3 regions of the Solibacillus sp. FSL W7-1436 genome follow, and region 1 is predicted to be linked to each of the others. Evidence: a T-box and tRNA genes for the amino acid it is inferred to sense, from the RefSeq annotation. Region 1 holds a T-box; the other regions hold tRNA genes.
What was found. The T-box of region 1 lies ahead of pheS (phenylalanine--tRNA ligase subunit alpha). A T-box ahead of a tRNA ligase gene usually reads a tRNA of that ligase, here a tRNA-Phe.
Positions count from the first base shown of each region.

Region 2: it encodes a tRNA-Phe, which carries the amino acid that the T-box ahead of pheS (phenylalanine--tRNA ligase subunit alpha) is inferred to sense. The anticodon was not compared.
Region 3: it encodes a tRNA-Phe, which carries the amino acid that the T-box ahead of pheS (phenylalanine--tRNA ligase subunit alpha) is inferred to sense. The anticodon was not compared.

Region 1 covers NZ_JBBOWV010000001.1:199,866-214,582, reverse strand. The annotation lists gene sspI (small acid-soluble spore protein SspI) at 178-387, opposite strand; gene MKX73_RS01030 (TrmH family RNA methyltransferase) at 512-1,273, shown strand; gene qoxA (cytochrome aa3 quinol oxidase subunit II) at 1,878-2,759, shown strand; gene qoxB (cytochrome aa3 quinol oxidase subunit I) at 2,797-4,761, shown strand; gene qoxC (cytochrome aa3 quinol oxidase subunit III) at 4,761-5,360, shown strand; gene qoxD (cytochrome aa3 quinol oxidase subunit IV) at 5,364-5,645, shown strand; T-box leader at 5,714-5,943, shown strand; gene pheS (phenylalanine--tRNA ligase subunit alpha) at 6,068-7,105, shown strand; gene pheT (phenylalanine--tRNA ligase subunit beta) at 7,123-9,528, shown strand; gene MKX73_RS00995 (nucleoside-diphosphate sugar epimerase) at 9,577-10,053, opposite strand; gene MKX73_RS00990 (hydrolase) at 10,180-10,719, shown strand; gene MKX73_RS00985 (ECF transporter S component) at 10,760-11,299, opposite strand; gene MKX73_RS00980 (amino acid permease) at 11,507-12,901, opposite strand; gene MKX73_RS00975 (TrkA C-terminal domain-containing protein) at 13,231-13,881, shown strand; gene MKX73_RS00970 (quaternary amine ABC transporter ATP-binding protein) at 14,108-14,717, shown strand, end outside.
Region 2 covers NZ_JBBOWV010000001.1:807,591-811,888, forward strand. The annotation lists gene MKX73_RS04070 (DMT family transporter) at 1-39, shown strand, start outside; gene nagB (glucosamine-6-phosphate deaminase) at 72-803, opposite strand; tRNA gene MKX73_RS04080 (tRNA-Leu) at 1,260-1,340, opposite strand; tRNA gene MKX73_RS04085 (tRNA-Cys) at 1,384-1,457, opposite strand; tRNA gene MKX73_RS04090 (tRNA-Gly) at 1,463-1,537, opposite strand; tRNA gene MKX73_RS04095 (tRNA-Gln) at 1,549-1,623, opposite strand; tRNA gene MKX73_RS04100 (tRNA-His) at 1,646-1,721, opposite strand; tRNA gene MKX73_RS04105 (tRNA-His) at 1,761-1,836, opposite strand; tRNA gene MKX73_RS04110 (tRNA-Trp) at 1,869-1,942, opposite strand; tRNA gene MKX73_RS04115 (tRNA-Tyr) at 1,953-2,036, opposite strand; tRNA gene MKX73_RS04120 (tRNA-Thr) at 2,043-2,118, opposite strand; tRNA gene MKX73_RS04125 (tRNA-Phe) at 2,126-2,201, opposite strand; tRNA gene MKX73_RS04130 (tRNA-Asp) at 2,222-2,297, opposite strand; tRNA gene MKX73_RS04135 (tRNA-Met) at 2,301-2,375, opposite strand; tRNA gene MKX73_RS04140 (tRNA-Val) at 2,394-2,469, opposite strand; tRNA gene MKX73_RS04145 (tRNA-Glu) at 2,498-2,572, opposite strand; tRNA gene MKX73_RS04150 (tRNA-Ser) at 2,589-2,680, opposite strand; tRNA gene MKX73_RS04155 (tRNA-Asn) at 2,690-2,765, opposite strand; rRNA gene rrf (5S ribosomal RNA) at 2,780-2,895, opposite strand; rRNA gene MKX73_RS04165 (23S ribosomal RNA) at 3,018-4,298, opposite strand, start outside.
Region 3 covers NZ_JBBOWV010000001.1:1,605,334-1,609,631, forward strand. The annotation lists rRNA gene rrf (5S ribosomal RNA) at 1-43, shown strand, start outside; tRNA gene MKX73_RS08045 (tRNA-Val) at 53-128, shown strand; tRNA gene MKX73_RS08050 (tRNA-Thr) at 138-213, shown strand; tRNA gene MKX73_RS08055 (tRNA-Lys) at 220-295, shown strand; tRNA gene MKX73_RS08060 (tRNA-Gly) at 346-420, shown strand; tRNA gene MKX73_RS08065 (tRNA-Leu) at 425-513, shown strand; tRNA gene MKX73_RS08070 (tRNA-Arg) at 541-617, shown strand; tRNA gene MKX73_RS08075 (tRNA-Pro) at 642-718, shown strand; tRNA gene MKX73_RS08080 (tRNA-Ala) at 725-800, shown strand; tRNA gene MKX73_RS08085 (tRNA-Ser) at 820-912, shown strand; tRNA gene MKX73_RS08090 (tRNA-Asp) at 939-1,014, shown strand; tRNA gene MKX73_RS08095 (tRNA-Phe) at 1,025-1,100, shown strand; tRNA gene MKX73_RS08100 (tRNA-Ile) at 1,107-1,183, shown strand; tRNA gene MKX73_RS08105 (tRNA-Asn) at 1,193-1,268, shown strand; tRNA gene MKX73_RS08110 (tRNA-Glu) at 1,271-1,342, shown strand; gene MKX73_RS08115 (MBL fold metallo-hydrolase) at 1,525-2,520, shown strand; gene MKX73_RS08120 (S-layer homology domain-containing protein) at 2,744-4,298, shown strand, end outside.

The DNA.
Region 1 (14,717 bases):
GTAGTAGTCCAACATGAATAAAAACGGGAGGCGCTGTAACGATTCATGAAGAACTACAAGTGATGTCTGTATTCAAGATGGAATGCCCCATCACTACATAGAAAAAGCAATCCGGGAGACGCTGGATTGCTTTTTTGTATGGAATTATAATTGAATGATGGGTGGTTATGCTAAATGTTAGCTGACAAATTGTTTAGCCAGTTTTTGCGAAAATTCATTTCGCTCACTTTCGCTTGCACCTGTCCACCATTTTTCCAGGAATACACCAAGACCAGGAAGTAAATGTTCCTCGCCACGTGAAATTGCATCATTGACGATATCCTGAAACTCTGCGGCATCTGAGCCCATTACATTGGCAGTAATTGCTTGTCGAATTTGAAAATCCATATGAAACCTCCTTTTCCCTATAATTTGCTCAAAATAATCAACTTTATACTTGGCATTGCGTTATGGATTACAAATTAATTATGATAGAATATACAATCGAGTACGCAAAAAAGGACGGGAAATGATGAAAAGAATCGAATCGACACAAAATGCACTAGTAAAGCATTGGAAAAAGCTTGTAACACAACGTAAAGAACGCGAAAAAACAGGAGAATATATTGTAGAAGGCTTTCATTTAGTGGAAGAAGCGTTAAAGCATAAGGACCAAATCGTGCAAATTATTGTGCGTGATGGTGTTGATCTGCCATTATTATGGTCGATAGACGAAGTGGTTTTAGTCCATGTGAATGATACGGTGTCAAAAGAAATTGCGGAAACCGAAAATTCGCAAGGGGTATTTGCCCATTGTAAACAGCGCCTGATTTCCGAAGACGAGCAATTCAATTGGCGTAAAGTATTATTAGTCGATGCCGTACAAGATCCGGGAAATATCGGCACGATGATCCGAACTGCCGATGCAGCAGGAATTGATGCAGTTATTTTAGGAAAAGGCAGTGTGGATGCATTTAATCCTAAATCATTGCGTTCGGCACAAGGCTCCCATTTCCATATTCCAGTCGTCCGTGGCGACTTGATGGAATGGTTGGAAAACCTGCAGGCTGATGGTGTACGTGTATACGGCACTTCATTGGATGAATCGATTTCTTATAAAAAATTGGAACCAAGTGATTCATTTGCATTAATTGTGGGTAATGAAGGGAGTGGCATTAATCCGCAAATTTTGGCAAAAACAGACCAGAACATCATCATTCCTATTTTTGGTGGGGCAGAATCACTGAATGTTGCGGTGGCAACAGGAATTTTATTGTATGCCTTTGTAAAATAAACAGGTGAAAAGTTAAACGAGGGATTTTGTAAGTAAGTACTTATAAAATCCCATTTCTTTTAAAATTTAAGGTAAAAAGTGGAAATAAAACCCATAATATGAAACATTATGCGCTTTCTGATTAGTCGCAAAACATGAACTTTAACGAGTTCATAGAAATGTCATTTTTGAAATGAAGGCAGCTTTTAGCTCGCAATCGCTCTGTTTTACTGCATTTTTCGTCATTATTTTAAAATATTAAAAAAGAATCGCTCGAAAAATGGCAGAAATAAGGTTATTTTCCAATTTGATGTTTTGACACTTATTTGATGTTTAACTAAAATCTAATTAGGTTAGACAGGCGCCTTAAGTTGTCACAACAAAAAAATAAAATAATGCTTTTTAAAATAGTGTGCAAACTGTTGATTATGGGATTCAATTTAAAGGTTCTAAATGGTGATGAATTGATGGTCTGGCTATTTGCCACTATATGCATAGTGTAAATGGTAATAAGTGAAATTATTCATTCGTAGTAACGCTATCGTCATTATTTTATTTTCGCTCTCACATGAAAGCGCTTAAGCAAAATCTAACAAGCTCTATTTATTTGGAAAGGAGTCCAACTATGAAAGTAAATATGAAGGGAACATTACTCTCTTTCATGGGACTAGGTGCTATCCTATTAGCAGGCTGTAACGATAAGTTAGCAGTACTTGATCCTAAAGGTCCTCAAGCTCAAAGACAAGCCGATGACACAATGTTATTAATTTACTTAATGTCAGGGATTGTTCTAACAGTATTAGCAATTTTGGTATTTATGTTAGTTAAATACCGTGCATCAAAACAAAGTCCAGATTACGAGCCACCGCATATTCATGGTCACTGGCTTGTAGAAACATTTATGATTGGTATTCCTGTAATCATCGTTATTTTCTTATCATTTGTTTCTGTTAAGAGTAACTACATTGTTGAGAATGTTCCTCAAGAATATGAAGATCAGGAACCTTTAGTTATTTATGCTTCATCATCTAACTGGAAATGGCACTTCAGCTATCCAGAACAAGGTATTGAAACAGTAAACTACCTATACATTCCTGCTGGACGTGCAATTGAATTCAAACTTTATTCTTACGGTCCAATTACAAGTTTCTGGATTCCACAACTTGGTGGTCAGAAATACGCAATGGCAGACATGGTAACAACATTACACTTAGCTGCTGATAACCCAGGCGAATTCTGGGGACGTAACGCGAACTTCTCAGGTCGTGGTACAGCAGAAAACATTTTTGATGTAACAGCATTAACTCAAACTGAATTTGATGAATGGGTAACAGAAGTTCATGAAACAGCTGCTCCATTAACAGAAGAGAAGTTTGACGAATTATTAGAGCCAGGTCATCTTGGTAAATCAACTTATACTGGTACACATCTAGAGTTCTCACCAGCTCCGGAACACAACCATGAATCTTCAGACGAAGAAGATGAAGAGGATCATTCTTCACACTAATTTTTGAAAGTAACAACTTTTCGAAAGGAGTACTACTATGTCGGAATTCTTTGCACAGTTTGCAGTTCCACACCCAAGCACATTAATTTATATCGCAATGGCTTCTATAGTTTTAGGGTCAATCGCGTTAGTAGCGATCGTTACTTATTTTAAATTGTGGGGCTACTTATGGCGTGAATGGATAACAACTGTTGACCATAAAAAAATCGGTATCATGTATTTAATCACTGCTTTAGTTATGCTTTTCCGCGGCGGTGTCGATGCTGTAATGATGCGTTTACAATTAGCTGTTCCAGAGAACGGTTTCTTAGACGCACAGCACTATAACGAAGTATTTACAACTCACGGAGTAGTCATGATTTTATTCATGGCGATGCCATTCATTACATTCTTCTTTAACTTTTTAGTACCTTTACAAATCGGGGCACGTGACGTTGCGTTCCCACGTTTAAACAACTTGGCATTCTGGTTATTCTTCATGGGTATGGGATTATTCAATATCTCATTCATCGTTGGTGGATCTCCTGATGCGGGATGGACTTCATATTTCCCGTTAGCGGATAATGAATTCAGTACATCAGTTGGTACTAACTACTACATGCTGGCGCTTCAAATTGCCGGACTTGGTACGTTAATGACAGGTATTAACTTCATTACGACAATCTTTAAAATGCGTGCACCAGGTATGACATTATTCAAAATGCCAATGTTCACTTGGTCAGCGCTTATTGCAAACTTAATTATCGTGTTCGCGTTCCCGGTATTAACAGTAGCATTAGCAATGGGTACGATGGATCGTCTTTGGGATACGAAATTCTTCGCTATCGGTGACGGTGGTATGGACATGCTTTGGGCCAACCTGTTCTGGGTTTGGGGTCACCCTGAAGTATATATCCTGATCTTACCGGCATTCGGTATTTTCTCTGAAGTTATTTCGACATTCGCACGTCGTAACTTATACGGTTACACGTCAATGGTTTGGTCACTGATCGTAATTTCAGTATTCTCGTTCGCTGTATGGACTCACCACTTCTTTACAATGGGTCAAGGTGCATTCACGAACTCGATTTTCTCGATCACAACAATGGCAATTGCGATCCCAACAGGGGTTAAAATTTTCAACTGGTTATTCACACTTTATAAAGGGAAAATTGTTATTACGACACCAATGTTGTATGCAATGCACTTTATTCCTTTATTCACACTTGGTGGTGTAACAGGGGTTATGCTCGCGATGTCAGCAGCTGACTACCAATACCACAACACAATGTTCTTAGTAGCTCATTTCCATAACGTAATCATCCCTGGTGTTGTTTACGCGATGTTAGCAGGTTTAACATTCTACTGGCCAAAAATGTTCGGTTTCATGTTAAATGAACGTCTAGGTAAAGCTACTGTCTGGGTAATGTCTTTCGGTTTCGTACTATCATTCATTCCTATGTATATCACTGGTTTAGATGGTCAAGCACGTCGTATGTATACTTTCTCAGAAGCTTCAGGTTTCAGTACATTAAACATGGTATCGTTCATCGGTGCCGGTATTATGGCTGTTTCATTCTTAATGCTAGTATGGAACATTTGGTACAGTTTCAAAAACTCACCACGCGACATCGGTTCAGATCCATGGGATGCACGTGGTCTAGAGTGGGCAACGCATACGCCAATTCCACACTACAACTTTGCAATTACTCCAGACGTAACTGATTCAACATCAGAAGCATTCTGGGATGCTAAGAAAAATGGCACGAAGTTATTCAAAGGTGAAATTCAAGACATTCACATGCCAAATAACTCAGGTCAAACATTTATTTTATCAATATTCTTCTTCATCGGTGGTTTCGCTCTAGTATTCAGTATGTTTACTTTAGCAATCATCAGCTTAATCGGTATTTTAGCTTGTATGGGTTACCGTTCTCTGGAAGACGACCATGGCTACCATATCCATAAAGAAGAGGTTGAATTAATCGAGAAAAAATATGAAAAAGAAGGAGGTGCGAAATAATGGGTAAAGTTAATAACAATGTTCCATTGGAATATTCAACAGAGGAAAATAACCTGAAAATCTTCGGATTCTGGACTTTCCTAGGTGCGGAAATTATGTTATTCGGTACATTATTCGCATCATACTTTGTTCTATCAGGTCGTACAGGTGACGGTCCTACTGCTGCTGAGATTTTCGAAATCGGTCCAGTATTGGCAGAGACATTCATCCTATTAACATCAAGTTTTACAATCGGTTTAGCCATTCATGCAATGCGTCTTGGCAGTAAAAAAGCGACATTGTCATTCATGGGTATTACATTATTGCTTGGTGCAGCGTTCATTTCTGTAGAGATTTATGAATTTGTACACTACGTACATGTTGGTGCAGGTATTACGACTAGTGCCTTCACATCTGCTTTATTAACAACGTTAGGAACACACGGTCTTCACGTAACGTTTGGTTTATTCTGGGGAATCTTCATTATGATCCAAATCGCTAAACGTGGACTTAACTCAGTGACAGCAGGGAAAACATTTATCTTCTCACTATACTGGCACTTCCTGGATGTTGTTTGGATCTTCATCTTCAGTTTCATTTACTTGAAAGGAATGATGTAATCTATGGCTAAGTTCTTTCCAATCGGCCAAATTATGGGCTTCGTATTTTCACTGATTTTAACAGTGATTGCAATGCTTGTGTACTTCACAGATATGTCATTCACAACTGGAATGGTTATCCTATTAGTAACAGCATTCATTCAAGCAGGTTTACAGTTTATTGTTTTCATGCACGCTGGTGAAACAAATGACAAGTGGGCTATCTACTCGAACATCGTATACGGCATCGGTTTAGTAGTATTGACTGTTTTAGGTTCTTTATTAATCCTTCTTTGGGATATGTAATGATGAAAAGCACTCCAGCTAGTTGATAAATGTACGAAAATACATTAAACTAGTTGGAGAATATATTACGAAATGCGTTGACCGGGAAGAGTAGGTATACAACATTTGTTTTAGGGAATGCAAGCCAATGACTGAAAGCTTGCTAACAAATTGTATAGTGAAGTTCACCCCGCGAGCAGCATCCGGGATCCACTTGTGGTGAAAGGATTGCCGGCTAGACATAGTCGTTAGCTCCAATGAAGTGATTGCTTAATGCAATAACTAGGGTGGTACCGCGAAACTCGTCCTCGTCCCTTTCTTAGGGGACGAGGATTTTTTATTTTCACAAATGGTAATGATTAGTGTGTATTTATGAGATTGTTAAAGCAACGGGTTCAGAACAGGCACTATGACACTGGATTTTATTAAGGAGGACTTTGTAAATGGAACAACAACTAAAGCAATTGGAACAAGAAGCATTAGCCAAAATTGCCGATGCAGCGGACCTAAAAGCATTAAACGAAGTTCGTGTTGCGTACTTAGGTAAAAAAGGACCAATCACGGACTTATTAAAAGGAATGGGGAAACTTTCTGCAGAAGAACGCCCGAAAATGGGTGCCCTAGTTAACACTGTGCGTGAAAACGTAACAACTGAACTTGAAAAGAAGGTTGCTGTATTAGAAGAAGTTGCAATTTTAGCACAGCTTGAAAACGAATCAATCGATGTCACGTTACCAGGCGCTAAAGTACGTGCAGGAAACCGTCACCTGCTGACACGTGTAATCGAAGAAATCGAAGACCTGTTTTTAGGAATGGGCTACGAAATCGTAGAAGGACCTGAAGTAGAAAAAGACTACTATAACTTTGAAGCAATGAACTTGCCTAAAGGTCACCCGGCTCGTGACATGCAGGATTCATTCTATATTTCAGAAGAAACATTACTGCGTACGCATACTTCACCAGTTCAGGCACGTACGATGGAAGCCAAAAAAGGCGAACCAATCCGTGTGATCTGCCCAGGTAAAGTATTCCGACGTGACACAGACGATGCGACCCACTCACACCAATTCATGCAAATTGAAGGCCTTGTGATTGGTGAAAACATCCGCATGTCTGACTTAAAAGGAACGCTTGATGCATTAGCGAAGAAAATGTTTGGAGCAGAACGCGAAATCCGTCTTCGTCCATCATTCTTCCCGTTCACAGAGCCATCTGTAGAAGTAGACGTTTCTTGTCATAAATGCTCAGGAAAAGGCTGTAATGTATGTAAACAAACTGGTTGGATCGAAATTTTAGGTGCCGGTATGGTACACCCGAACGTACTTGAAATGGCTGGCTACGATTCAACGAAGCTTTCAGGTTTTGCTTTCGGTATCGGTGCAGAACGTATCGCGATGTTAAAATACGGTGTGGATGATATTCGTCATTTCTATACAAATGACACACGCTTCTTATCACAATTCCACCAGGCAGAAGTGTAAGAAGGAGGACAATATAAATGTTAGTTTCATTAAAATGGTTAAGTCAATATGTAGATATTTCTTCTTTGGAAGCGAATGAGTTAGCAGAAAGAATTACACGCGCGGGGATTGAAGTAGATGCAGTAATTGACCGTTCACTAGGCATGTCCAATGTGGTTGTAGGTCATGTTGTATCGAAAGAAAAACATCCGGAAGCAGATAAATTAAATGTATGCCAAGTGGATGTTGGAGAAGAAGAGCTTCAACAAATCGTATGTGGGGCACCAAACGTCGATGCAGGTCAAAAAGTCATTGTAGCGCGTCCAGGAGCAAAATTGCCAGGCGGCATTAAAATAAAAAAAGCAAAATTACGCGGCCAAGAATCAAACGGAATGATCTGTTCACTTCAAGAGTTGGGGATTGAAGGCCGTCTGGTGCCGAAAGCCTATGCTGAAGGAATTTATGTACTTCCAGCTGATTCAGCTCCAGGTGCCGATGCATTAGATGTCTTAGGCTTACGTGATACAGTGCTTGAGCTTGGTTTAACACCGAACCGTTCGGATGCAATGAGCATGTTGGGTGTTGCCTATGAAGTAGCTGCGATTTTATCTCAGGAGGTAAAATTACCGGAAATCGATTATACAGCTTCAGCTGAAAAAGCGGAAGATGTTTTAAAATTAACGGTAGAAGATAAAGAAGCCAACCCGATGTACGCAGCGAAAGTTGTAAAAAATATTGAAGTAAAAGAATCTCCACTATGGCTGCAGCATGCACTAATGTCTGCTGGCGTACGTCCACATAATAACGTAGTCGATATTACAAACTACGTATTAATGGAATATGGCCAACCATTACATGCATTTGACTACGATAAATTGGCAACAGGTGAAATCGTGACGCGTATGGCTCGTGACGGTGAAGTAATGACGACACTTGATGATCAGGAACGTAAATTGGCAAGCCACAATCTTGTCATTACAAATGGTCAGGAAGCTGAAGCGGTTGCAGGTGTGATGGGCGGTGCTAAATCTGAAGTATCCGATACTACAACGACAGTAGTAATCGAATCAGCATATTTCAATCCGGCATCTGTGCGCTGTACTTCAAAAGAAATCGGCTTACGTTCGGATTCTTCCGCACGTTTCGAAAAAGGTGTAGATCCGAACCGTGTTCTTCCGGCAGCAGAACGTGCAGCACAATTACTTGCTGAATTGGCAGGCGGGGAAGTACTTGAAGGTACAGTGCTAGTTGATGAACTTGATAAGTCACCTGCTCGTGTTGTTGTATCACCTGACTTTATTAACGGCCGTTTAGGTATGAAGATTTCTTTAGAGGATATGCTGTCTATTTTAGAGCGTTTAAAATTTGATGTGGAAGCAGCAAATGGATTATTGATCATTGATGCTCCGACGCGTCGTCAGGATATTAAAATTCCTGAAGATATCGTTGAAGAAATTGCACGTATGTATGGCTATGATGAGATTCCTGTAAGCTTACCTGCGAGTGATCAAGTTGGCCGCTTAACGCCATATCAAGCAGGACGTCGTATTGTACGCAATGTTATGGAAGGTGCCGGTCTTTATCAAGCGGTAACTTACTCATTAACTTCAGCAGCGCATGCTCAAAAGTTTGCATTAAAAGCTGAAGAGACGACAAAATTATTAATGCCTATGTCTGAAGAACGCTCAACATTACGCCAAAGCTTAATTCCTCACTTAGTAGAGGCAGCAAGCTATAACGTAGCACGTCAAGCGGAAACAGTGGCATTATATGAAATTGGTTCAGTATTCCTTGGACAAACTGCTGAAGAGCTACCATTTGAAGAAGAGCACTTAGCGCTTGTGTTAACAGGTAAATGGATTGATAATACATGGCAGGGAGAAAAGAAAAATGTTGATTTCTTCGTTGCAAAAGGTATTGTAGAAGCCGTATTTGCTAAATTGGGCTTAACATCCCGTGTAGGATATGTAAAAGCGCAAGTTGACGGCCTCCATCCAGGTCGTACAGCAGATGTATTGTTGGATGGTGAAAAAGTGGGTGTCATTGCACAGCTTCATCCGCAAGAACAAAAAGCGTTCGATGTAAAAGAAACTTATGTAGCTGAACTGAACTTGCATGCTATTTTAAGTGCAACACAGGAGGAGCTCGTTTATTCTATGATTCCGCGCTTCCCGGCTATGAGTCGTGATATCGCATTGGAATTGGATGTGGCAGCTCCAGCTGGTGAAATTGTAAGCATTATTAAAGGTGCAGGAACTTCTTTATTAAAAGAAGTAAAAGTATTTGATGTTTATGCAGGGGAAAAAATGACGGCTGGTAAAAAATCAGTAGCCTTCTCATTAACATACTTCGATCCAGAGCGAACATTAACAGACGAAGAAGTAGTCGCAGCGCACAATAAAGTACTGAAAGCATTAGCAGCAGCAGGTGCAGAAGTACGCTAATTCACAATAACAAAACCCGAATGGTTCAATGACCATTCGGGTTTTGTATTATTGCGGGGATTCCTGTGCAGGCTTGACCATTCCTGTAACAGCGCCGACTAAAGCGCTAAATGTATGGATAATTCCGAACGTATAAAAGTTAAGAAAAACGTGATTCGTATACTCGTTTAATAGGGGGAAACGATAGATTGTGGAACCGGGAGTCTTCGTATCTCCACCAAGGGATGCAAAAACATTATTTGAAAAATCAATGGCATAATAGATGAAGACTACTAACAGGGCAACTCCAAATACTAAATAAATCATCCGCATTAGATGATCTTTTGCGTTTCTGGCACTTTCAGTAAAGAAGCGAAATGTAATAAATAAGCTAAGTATAATGAATGGTGCAACCAGTGCTAAACCTAGTGCGCCAAGATTTCCTCCATTTGCAACATCGTCCGGTTTTACCGTAAAGAAGTGCTGAATGATTAATACTCCAAATAAACTAATGCCCATACTTATGAGCCAACTAAAACGTAACATGTAAATCCTCCATTTCTCTTTTCACTATACAGTGTCATGCATTTCGTTTCAATGGAGGATCTACTATTCATTTAGTGGGAAAGTTCAGTATAATAGAGAAGAATGCAACTTAGGGGAGGTATAATCATGTTAAAAAAAGAAGAAGCAGTATTAGTACTGATTGATATTCAGGGGAAATTGGCGCAAGTTGTTGAGGAAAGCGCACTTGTTGTAGGTAATATCGCAACAATGGTACAAGGGGCAAAATTATTGGATCTACCTATTTTATGGCTTGAACAATATCCAAAAGGCCTTGGACCGACAGATGAGCGAGTTGCCGAGCATTTAACAGATGAAAAACCGATTGAAAAAATTACATTCAGTGCTTACGATACTGAAGAATTTGTAGAGGCATTACAGCAAACAGGACGCAAGAAGGTTTTATTGGCCGGTATTGAGGCGCATATTTGTGTATATCAAACAGCAGCTCAATTACTGGAAAACGGTTATGAAGTCGAAGTGCTGGCGGACTGTGTGTCTTCAAGAACAGCAAGTAACCGAGAAGTAGGCATCCAGAAAATGGTGCAGCTTGGTGCTCATGTAACAAGTGTGGAAATGGCATTATTCGAAATGCAGCAAGTAGCAAAAGGCGATACATTCAAAGCAATCAGCAAGCTAGTAAAATAAAATAGATTGGTTAGCGACAATTGAGCGCTAACCAATTTTTTTATTTGAAAAGAGGCAGTTTTTTCAAAGCGATACATACAGGGAGTGCAATGAGAAGACCTACTGCATTTTGAACGAGATTTCCTGGAATCGATGCAAGCGGAATGACCCAGTTTCCATAGAGAACACGTTCACAAATATAATAACCGCCAAGCATAAATGGAATCGAGATAATGATAGCTCCAAAGTTATAAAAAATATTACCACCATTTTTTCCGTTCATTGTGGCAATTTTACCTACTATATACCCCTGCAGACCACGTGTAATGAATGTAAATGGTGCCCACAATGTCCAGCCGGATAAAATATCAAACAGTGCCATACCGAATGCTCCGGCCATTGCGCCTTTCTTTGGCCCAAATAAAATTGAGATAATAAAAAGCATGGCTGAACCTAAATGAACAAGCCCCCCATTTGCAGCAATCGGCAAACGGATATTGATGAAAAATGTGGCTACGAATACGAGTGAAATAAGTAGGCTTGTAATAATTAAGTCTTTTGTTTTTTCTGATGAAGAAGTGATTGATCTTGATGATTCCATAATAATAGACGCTCCCTTGCTTGAAATTAACTCTCATATTAGCAACTAGTTGGCATCTGTAAAAGGTTCAAAAACAAACAATTTAATAAGGTCAGAAAATTTAAACAAAGCGTTTCACATATTCGGAGGAGGATTACGGTAAAAAGTATAAGCACAGCAAATTAGTTTCTGTAATTTGCTGTGCTTTTTTTAAATTGATCTGCTGTTTTATTCAGTTTTAGAATTTAGCGTAGAATGTTTTTTTCCATATGTGAAATAAACGATTATCCCGATAATAAACCAAATACCGCATGCAATCCATGTGTTTAAGGAAAGTTGTGTGATGAGAAAAATACATAAAATAAATGATAAGATTGGTAAAACAGGATAAAAAGGTACTTTAAATCGATCTTGCGGCAAGTCTTTATTTTTCCGCAAATATAAAATGCCGGCAGAAACAAAAATAAATGCAACCAATGTACCCATATTTACAAGTTCAGCCAATAAATCCAATGGAATAAAACCTGCAAAAAATGAAATTATCACGGTAAACAGCCATGTGTTTTTAACAGGCATTTTACGTTTTTCACTTAATTGAGCCAGCATTTTTGGCATTAAGCCATCACGGGCAAACGCCATCAGTAAACGTGTCCCTCCGTACATCATGACTAATATAACGGTCATCATGCCAATGACAGCACCGAGCGATATGATTCCCGCTGCCCATTCCTGATCGATCACTTGCATTGCGTAAGATACCGGGTCGGTTACATTCAGGTCTGTATATGGTACAATCCCTGTCAGTATAAGTGAAACGACAACATACAATAAGGTACAGACGAGCAGGGAACCAATAATCCCGATTGGCATATTCCGCTGGGGATTTTTTACTTCCGCGGCAGCAGAAGATACGGCATCAAATCCTAAGTAGGCAAAAAATACGAGCGCGGCACCAGTAAATACACCACTCATTCCAAATGGCAGGAAAGGTGTCCAGTTTTCAGGTTTCACGTAAAATATACCAACTGCAATAAATAATAAAATAACACCAAGTTTAATCGCGACCAATAACGCATTAAAACGTGTCGATTCTTTCATTCCTAATGACAGTAAAGCACCTATAGCGAATATAATACAGATTGCGGGCAAGTTAATATAAGTACCGTTTTCAGGACTGAATGCCCCTGTCAATGCGACCGGTAGATGGATACTCAAACCATCCAGAAGCGAAACGAAATACCCGGACCAGCCTGTTGCAACGGCAGCAGTTGCGAGTCCGTATTCCAATAATAATGCCCATCCGACAAGCCATGCAATGATTTCACCAAAAACAATATAGCTATATGAATAGGCACTACCTGCAACGGGTACAGTAGAAGAAAATTCAGAGTAACATAGTGCGGCTAATGCACAGACGACTGCAGCAATCGTAAAGGAAAAGATAATCCCCGGGCCTGCATGGAGAGCGGAAACTGTCCCAGGTAAAATAAAAATGCCTGTACCGACAATGGCACCTACACCTAACATAATCAAATCAAAAGGACCAATTGTTTTCGGCAGCTGCATGTTACCGCTTTTAAGTAAAAGGTCACTGATTGTTTTTTTTCTAAATATTTTTTTCATTGATACACCTTTTTCTAATTTACAATAATCAAAATTTTATCATTATTTTTCAGAATAATAAACAAGTTTATTGAGTTGAAGTGCTGAAGTGTTAACTTTGTCGAAAAATGAAGAAATAAATCGAATAAAATAGTTAATAATGTTATTGTTAGTATTTAACAGAAAATTTACCTGTATTTAATCCAATTTATTAAAAGATATATTATGAAAAATATATTCGAAATCGGCGAACTATTTGTTGTTTTTATAAAAAGGTATATAATGCGATATAGTATAAATATAGGAATTTTGCTTATGCATAATGAACACAGCACAAAGGAGTGCAAATAATGGAGAAGAAAATCCAAATTAAGCAGCCTAAATATCAAGTAATAGCAGAAGATATTGCCGCTAAAATTGTCGAAAAAAAATATGTGGTCGGTGAAAAGATTTACGCCCGTTCATCGCTGGCATCTCAATACAGTGTTTCATCGGAAACCGCGAGAAGAGCGATTGCCGTTCTGCAGGATTTAAATATTGTAGAAGCAACAAAGGGAAGCGGTGTTGTCATCGTTTCCTATGAAAATGCGGCTAAATACATTCAGCGGTTAACAGGCGTTAAGTCTATAAGAGATTTACAAAAACAGTTAACCGACAGTATTGAACGCCAAATTGATGAGTTGCATCATTTCCAGGATACATTAGTAGAAATGGTCAACAGGACTAGCCGCTATCAATCGATAAATCCGTTTGTACCTTTTCAAATCGATATTACTGAAAATTGTCCATTCCTATCGAAAAATGTAGGCGAAATTAATTTCTGGCAGGAAACGGGTGCCACAATAATTGGAATAAAAAAAGATCATGAACTGATTGTTTCCCCTGGTCCATACGCAACACTATCTGCCGGGGATACATTATTTTTCATCGGAAAAGAAGAGTGCTATTCCAATGTTAAACACTTTTTACAGCTGGAAAGTAACAACTTTCAATCAGAATAGATAAAGGTCATCAAATTTATAACAAAAACAAACTACTCCAACATTGTATTTCGGGAGTAGTTTTTTCTGTTTAAGGGACTTTATTTCTAGATGCAGGTGCAAAAAAAGCGATTCTCATTTGACAATAGTAACAACGTCTATTAATATAAAAGTTGTTGCTTTTAACAACCCGAGATAAATATAAAGTTGTTACTAGCGTGAAATCAATTATATTAGGAAGTGGATTATGGGGAAAATTAAAATAGACCGAGTCACTAAAGTATTTGGAAAAAATACATCACAGGCATTAAAGCTCGTGAAGCAAGAGAAATCCAAAGAACAGATTTTAAAAGAAACAAATGCTACTGTAGGTGTATATGAAGCTAGTTTGACAATTGAAGAAGGTGAGATTTTCGTAATTATGGGGCTTTCAGGAAGTGGGAAGTCGACATTAATTCGTTTACTCAATCGTCTCATTCAACCAACGAGTGGTGATATTTATATAGATGACCAAAATATTACAAAGCTCAATAAAAAGAGCCTGCAGCTAGTTCGCAGGGAAAAAATGAGCATGGTGTTTCAAAACTTCGCATTATTCCCGCAACGTACCATTTTACAAAATGCAGAGTATGGCCTGGAAGTCAGAGGCGTTCCGAAAGAGGAAAGACGATTAAAAGCAGAAAAGGCTTTACAGAATGCAGGGTTGCTCTCCTATAAAGACCAGTATCCAGATCAATTATCAGGTGGTATGCAGCAGCGTGTAGGACTTGCACGAGCGTTGGCAAATGATACAGAAATCATATTAATGGATGAAGCTTTTTCTGCTCTTGATCCGCTCATTCGTAAAGAGATGCAAG
Region 2 (4,298 bases), 600 kb from region 1:
GCAGTTATTGCAGGGGTATTTATTTCAGCAATAAAATAAAAAGGAGTGCACATTGTATGCACTCCTTTACTTTATTTAACATCTGTATAAATAACGGTTACATCCGGATGATTGTGCAGAGCGCTTGCAGGGAAGTCTTCTGTTACTATCCCACTGCGCAAACGATCAAAGGCCTCTTGTTTTGAAGCACCCGAAATTAACAATACAATCTTTTTGGAACTCAAAATTGTCTTGATGCCCATTGTAATGGCATGTGTCGGCACATCGTCAATGGAATCAAAATAAACTTGGTTCGCTTCACGTGTAGATTGTGCAAGCTCTACAATATTTGTACCTAAATCGAAAGATGTCCCCGGTTCATTAAAACCAATATGTCCATTCACACCAATTCCTAAAAGCTGTATATCAATATTTCCTGCTGCCTTGATCATCGCATCATATTCAGCTGCAGCCTTTTCTAAATTCGTTTTATTGCCTGCTGGTAAATTTATATTTTCACGTTTCATATCAATATGATGAAACAGATGATGATCCATATAATAATGGTAACTCGACTCATTTGCCGGATTAATGCCGATATATTCATCCAGGTTAAAAGATTTCGCCTGTGCAAAAGAGATTTTGCCCTCTTTGTATGCTGCAACCAGTTCTTTGTAAAAGCCTTCCGGAGTCCCTCCCGTAGCTAAACCAAGTACTGTTGCATTATTCTTTTTCAATTGATCTATAAAAATTGTTGCGGCAATTTTACTCATCTCATCATAGTTCGCCGCTTCAATCCATTTCAAATTTGTTGCTACATTCATTTATCCAATTCCCTACTTCCTCATTAAAATAGACATTTATTATTATTTTAATAATATTTTCTTCATTTTATATGCCTTGCATTATAGTGTTCATTCTATAGTAAACTTTTTTAAGAAGCTAGAAAAAAACATCTTATTTCCTATAAAAAGAGCGTGTAATGCCGCAAAATATATATAATTTATGCACCTTCCAAATATAAACGGAGTAAGCGGATGAATATATTGAATAACTTTATTTCACTTTAGGAAGTAGAAAGACCCCTTTTACAATTTTATTATTTATAGAATAATTTTCTTCAGTTAATTTACTGCAATAATTTATTGTTACAGGATTTTTCAAAGGTGAATTGATGAAATAAAAGTTTATACTACATTTAAAATAAGTCACTGAAAGCCAAAAAAACCCTTCAAAGACTATAAAAGCTTTGAAGGGTTTTTTCTGTTGTATTGAACTGATACCGAGTGTGGGACTTGAACCCACACGCCTCGCGGCAACGGATTTTGAGTCCGTCGTGTCTGCCATTCCACCAACTCGGCAAAATAAGGTAAAAAAAAATCGGATTTCCGATTAAGAAAAATATGGAGGCGGCAACCGGATTTGAACCGGTGATAAAGGTGTTGCAGACCTGTGCCTTACCACTTGGCTATGCCGCCATATTTGGAGCGGAAGACGAGGTTCGAACTCGCGACCCCCACCTTGGCAAGGTGGTGTTCTACCACTGAACTACTTCCGCAAATAAAAAAATGGCTGGGGTACCTGGATTCGAACCAGGGCATGACGGAATCAAAATCCGTTGCCTTACCGCTTGGCTATACCCCAATATTCAAAATTTAATATAAAATGGGGCGACTGATGGGAATCGAACCCACGAATGCCTGAACCACAATCAGGTGCGTTAACCACTTCGCCACAACCGCCATTATAATATAATTTTAATACTTAAACCTAAATAAAAATGGGGCGACTGATGGGAATCGAACCCACGAATGCCTGAACCACAATCAGGTGCGTTAACCACTTCGCCACAACCGCCACTATATTATTTTAAGTAATTTTAAGTTATTTGGCAGGGGCAGTAGGAATCGAACCCACACTGACGGTTTTGGAGACCGTAGTTCTACCTTTAAACTATGCCCCTATCAAAAGGATGGTGGAGGGGGACGGATTCGAACCGCCGAACCCTAAGGAGCGGATTTACAGTCCGCCGCGTTTAGCCACTTCGCTACCCCTCCAGGTAATGGTGCCGGCGAAAGGAGTCGAACCCTCGACCTACTGATTACAAGTCAGTTGCTCTACCAACTGAGCTACACCGGCAAAAATATGGTGGGTTTGGACGGAATCGAACCGCCGACACTTAGAGCTTCAATCTAATGCTCTACCAACTGAGCTACAAACCCACAATTTAATGTTTTAAAAATGGCGGTCCCGACCGGGATCGAACCGGCGATCTCCTGCGTGACAGGCAGGCATGTTAACCGCTACACCACGGGACCATTTGGTTGCGGGGGCAGGACTTGAACCTGCGACCTTCGGGTTATGAGCCCGACGAGCTACCACTGCTCCACCCCGCGATAATATTATTTGTTTAATGGTGGAGGATGACGGGCTCGAACCGCCGACCCCCTGCTTGTAAGGCAGGTGCTCTCCCAGCTGAGCTAATCCTCCACTGCTGGATACTTCTTATGTATCTTTTTGGTGACCCGTACGGGATTCGAACCCGTGTTACCGCCGTGAAAGGGCGGTGTCTTAACCACTTGACCAACGGGCCTCAATATAAATAAGCCTGGCGGAGAGTAAGGGATTTGAACCCTTGATGCAGGGTTACCCGCATACACGATTTCCAATCGTGCTCCTTCGGCCACTCGGACAACTCTCCAAGATTTAATGGCTCCGAAGGCAGGACTCGAACCTGCGACCTGCCGGTTAACAGCCGGATGCTCTACCAACTGAGCTACTTCGGAATAATTTTATAACAGCCTAGCGACGTCCTACTCTCACAGGGGGAAGCCCCCAACTACCATCGGCGCTAAAGAGCTTAACTTCCGTGTTCGGTATGGGAACGGGTGTGACCTCTTTGCCATCATCACTAGACTATTTATTCGAAAGACATTACTTATTATACCATACTTTTCTTGTTTGTCAAGTATTTATTACAATAATTTTTCATTCTTTCAAAACTGGATAAACGGTTCATTGAATTTGTGCAATAAAATGTGGTTAAGTCCTCGACCGATTAGTATTCGTCAGCTGCATGCGTCGCCGCACTTCCACCTCGAACCTATCTACCTGATCGTCTTTCAGGGGTCTTACTTACTTGCGTAATGGGAAATCTCATCTTGAGGGGGGCTTCATGCTTAGATGCTTTCAGCACTTATCCCGTCCATACATAGCTACCCAGCGATGCCTTTGGCAAGACAACTGGTACACCAGCGGTATGTCCATCCCGGTCCTCTCGTACTAAGGACAGCTCCTCTCAAATTTCCTACGCCCACGACGGATAGGGACCGAACTGTCTCACGACGTTCTGAACCCAGCTCGCGTACCGCTTTAATGGGCGAACAGCCCAACCCTTGGGACCGACTACAGCCCCAGGATGCGATGAGCCGACATCGAGGTGCCAAACCTCCCCGTCGATGTGGACTCTTGGGGGAGATAAGCCTGTTATCCCCGGGGTAGCTTTTATCCGTTGAGCGATGGCCCTTCCATGCGGAACCACCGGATCACTAAGCCCGTCTTTCGACCCTGCTCGACTTGTAGGTCTCGCAGTCAAGCTCCCTTATGCCTTTACACTCTACGAATGATTTCCAACCATTCTGAGGGAACCTTTGGGCGCCTCCGTTACTCTTTAGGAGGCGACCGCCCCAGTCAAACTGTCCGCCTGACACTGTCTCCTACCCCGCTAAGGGGCATGGGTTAGAAGTTCAATACAACCAGGGTAGTATCCCACCGACGCCTCCTTCGAAGCTGGCGCTCCGAGATCTCTGGCTCCTACCTATCCTGTACAAGTTGTACCAAAATTCAATATCAGGCTACAGTAAAGCTCCACGGGGTCTTTCCGTCCTGTCGCGGGTAACCTGCATCTTCACAGGTACTATAATTTCACCGAGTCTCTCGTTGAGACAGTGCCCAGATCGTTACGCCTTTCGTGCGGGTCGGAACTTACCCGACAAGGAATTTCGCTACCTTAGGACCGTTATAGTTACGGCCGCCGTTTACTGGGGCTTCAATTCACAGCTTCGCTTGCGCTAACCGCTCCTCTTAACCTTCCAGCACCGGGCAGGCGTCAGCCCCTATACGTCACCTTACGGTTTTGCAGAGACCTGTGTTTTTGCTAAACAGTCGCCTGGGCCTATTCACTGCGGCTTCTCTAGGCTATGCACCCAAAGAAGCACCCCTTCTCCCGAAGTTACGGGGTCATTTTGCCGAGTTCCTTAACGAGAGTTCTCTCGCACACCTTAGGATTCTCTCCTCGACTACCTGTGTCGGTTTGCGGT
Region 3 (4,298 bases), 1.4 Mb from region 1:
GTAGTTGGGGGCTTCCCCCTGTGAGAGTAGGACGTCGCTTCGCTAGAATATTGGAGGATTAGCTCAGCTGGGAGAGCACCTGCCTTACAAGCAGGGGGTCGGCGGTTCGAGCCCGTCATCCTCCACCATTTCTAAGTGCCGGTGTAGCTCAGTTGGTAGAGCAACTGACTTGTAATCAGTAGGTCGAGGGTTCGACTCCTTTCGCCGGCACCATTTAGAGAGCCATTAGCTCAGTTGGTAGAGCATCTGACTTTTAATCAGAGGGTCGAAGGTTCGAGTCCTTCATGGCTCACCAGTTTTATAAAATTATACATACTGTCAGATATAAAAGATCTTAAGCATTTTGCGGAAGTAGTTCAGTGGTAGAACACCACCTTGCCAAGGTGGGGGTCGCGAGTTCGAACCTCGTCTTCCGCTCCAAAATGCCGGGGTGGCGGAACTGGCAGACGCACAGGACTTAAAATCCTGCGGTGAGTGATCACCGTGCCGGTTCGATTCCGGCCCTCGGCACCATTTTATAATTCTTATCTCTAATAATGCGCGCCCGTAGCTCAATTGGATAGAGCGTCTGACTACGGATCAGAAGGTTGTGGGTTCGACTCCTGCCGGGCGCGCCATAATATATTTTTTACTGACATATTCGGAATGTAGCTCAGCTTGGTAGAGCACTTGGTTTGGGACCAAGGGGTCGTAGGTTCGAATCCTGTCATTCCGACCATTTTATGGGGCCTTAGCTCAGCTGGGAGAGCGCCTGCCTTGCACGCAGGAGGTCAGCGGTTCGATCCCGCTAGGCTCCACCATTTATATTTTATTCCCTTTGGAGGTATACCCAAGTCTGGCTGAAGGGATCGGTCTTGAAAACCGACAGGCGGGTAACACCGCGCGGGGGTTCGAATCCCTCTACCTCCTCCATTTTTAATATTTTTACTTCAGATGTTGGTCCCGTGGTGTAGCGGTTAACATGCCTGCCTGTCACGCAGGAGATCGCCGGTTCGATCCCGGTCGGGACCGCCATTTTTTTTATGGGTTTGTAGCTCAGTTGGTAGAGCATTAGATTGAAGCTCTAAGTGTCGGCGGTTCGATTCCGTCCAAACCCACCATACTATGGGCCTATAGCTCAGCTGGTTAGAGCGCACGCCTGATAAGCGTGAGGTCGATGGTTCGAGTCCATTTAGGCCCACCATAGTATTATTCCGAAGTAGCTCAGTTGGTAGAGCATCCGGCTGTTAACCGGCAGGTCGCAGGTTCGAGTCCTGCCTTCGGAGCCATTGGCCCGTTGGTCAAGTGGTTAAGACACCGCCCTTTCACGGCGGTAACACGGGTTCGAATCCCGTACGGGTCATATACACTTGAATGAAAAGACATTGCAAAATTTGCAATGTCTTTTTTGTTTTGTAATAATGTAAATCTCCACTGTTTGAAGAATGAACAGTAAGGTATTATTAAGATACAATAGAAGGGCTGTCTGGAATCAATTTCGAGGCATGCCCTTTCTGCATATAAACAGTGGGAGCAGGTGGAAAAGTGAATGCAATAAAAACAGGTAATAAAGCAGTTTACCCGATTATTTTTCCTTCTGATTATAGTGGATTGGGGAGTATAAACTGTTATGTCTACCAAAATGGAGAAGACTATACCTTAATAGATGCGGGTATTGAAGGTGGTGAATTTGAGCAATTCTTCTATCAGAAATTGAAGGAATATAAAATTGAAATTAACCAAATTACCCGTATTATTTTAACGCACTTTCATAATGATCATATCGGGGTAGTAAATCAAGTTACGAATGAATATCCGGTTCCAGTCTATGCCAGTAAAATCGCCATTCCCCGTCTGAAATGTGAAGATGATTATTTAATGCAGAAGCTTAATTTTTACTATAGGTTGTATGAGCAATACGGCGTACTGGAATTTGCCCGTGAACGAATGGCAAAAATGGAGCATACATTTCACAATAAAGAAAATGTAATGATCTATCCGCCAATTCTGCAACTGGAAGACGGACAGGAAATCGGTGGATTACATGTAGTTGCGGCTCCAGGGCATTCACCGGATTCGATCTGTTTGTTTGATGCGGAAACAGGCTGGTTATTTGCGGGGGACTTTTTGTTGGCCACGGGTATGACAAATGCTTTAATTGACCATGACGATTCAGGAAATATAACGAACCCGATCAGCCAATATATAGACTCAATTGATAAAATGAAAACTCACAATGTACGCACCGTGTTTGCAGGACATAAAGAGATTTATGAAAACTTGAATGATGTGATGGAGAAAAGCTTAAGTAAAATAGAATACAAGCTGCAAAAGGTTGTATCCAAAATTAGTGAAGGACATCATACTGCGAAACAATTAGGAGAAGTAATCTATGGTGTCCGCTTTGCGAAGTATTTTACATTTTTAATCTCTGACATTATCGGATTAACGCTCCTTGCAGAACAGCGCGGTTTGATTATACGTGAGTTACGGGGCGGTGAGTGGTATTTTACGGTGACAAAATTGATTGAAAACAAATGAAACAGCTGCCCGGGGGAGGTAGCTGTTTTTTTTATGGATCAGCATTTCCAACTCATATAAAGTACTATCAATAAGCTTCAAAGATCATTTTAAATATTTATTATCAAATTTGGAGAGAGTGGGGCAAGTTTTCATTAACATGGCTCAATTAATATTCTAAAATTTGGGATATGAACCGATATAATAAGTACGCTTTATAAAAAGAGAATAGGTAGTGATACATATGAATAAATCAAAGTTACTGCTGGCTGCTTTGGTCGCAATCCCAGTAAGTATTGGTATGGTGGGGGAAGCAAAGGCGGAGCAAACCGAAACGTTGGGGGATTCTCTCGCAACACCTGTAGATATTAACAAAGCGATAGAAGGTTTAAATCCAAGGTCGACTAAATCAGAACTGGAAAAAGTGAAGGAAGCTTATAACAATCTTTCGCAAGGGTTGCGCCAACAAATTAGCAACTACGGCAAAGTGGAAGTGCTTTTGGAAGATTTGACGAAAAAAGAAGCGGAAATCGCCAATCAGATCGCTGCAGAAGAGGTCATCGAAATGATTCAAACTTTCAATGACGAGGCAACGGCTTCTGAGATTAGTGCAGCCCGAAAAGCCTATGATGCATTGAATAGCGAGGCGAAAAAGCTAATTCCGAAACAAGTAGTGCCAAACCTGGAATACTTCGAGAGCCGTTTAGCTGTGCAAAAGGTGCAAGCTGAAAAAGAAGCGAAAGTAGTAATGGATCGCATTAAACGAATCGATAAAACGAAGTACACCGAAACTCAAATCAAAAGTATTCGGCTTGCGTACAATACACTAAGTGACCTTGCAAAATCATTTGTAACAAACCTCAATACTTTAATTGACGGTGAGAATTATATTATTTATCAAAATACGGTAGTGAAGCAGGCTAAGCTTGATGCCAACGCATTTGATATTTACATGAACGATATTAGCCACAGCTCGACGATACAGGAAATTGCGAGAGCCCGTTCGCTTTACAATAATTTATCGTCTGAAGCGAAAAGATATGTAACAGTGTTGGAAAAGCTTGTCCGTCTTGAAACTATGTGGAGAAATCCGCAATATATTATGCTTGTGTACATGTATTATCCCGATTATATTCATGAAATAAAGCCAGGCGGGATAGTCATTGAAAAGCCGACATACGACCCGCTTTACATTCCGGATGATTCCGCAATTACAGTGGGACCAGCGATTCCAAAAACGGCAAACTGGTCACAATATGAAACGATGACTTACCAAAATGGACGCTATACAACTAAGATTACCGCTTCTCAGGTGAAAAATCTTGCAGACCGGAATATGCTTCTAAAAGCAGGGGATATTGAAATCGTTATTCCTACGTCGGAAATTCAGGGCTCTGCAGCTACTGTTGGCGTGTCTGTAAATGTGACGAATAATCAGCTGCACATTCAATTTACAGAAGGAACTCATGCAAAAACATTTGAAAGTACAGTAGAAGTTCATATTCCGGTTTCTAAATTAAAGGCGAATACTTCACAAGTAATTCAGCGTGTTACATCAACAGGCACTTCGCCGGCGTCATTTAAAGTGGATGGCTTAAAATTCATTATCCGCACAGCGACAAGTGGTTCATTTAAAGCGGCGAACAGCCGCGTTATTTATACGGATATTCCAAATAATGACCAGGGACATGCAATTCGGGAACTGACAAAGCGAGACATTCTATTTAATCCGAAAAACCGACTAGTTCAAAGCTATAAACAAGTAAGCAAGCTCGATGCAGCGGTGATGATTGCATCGG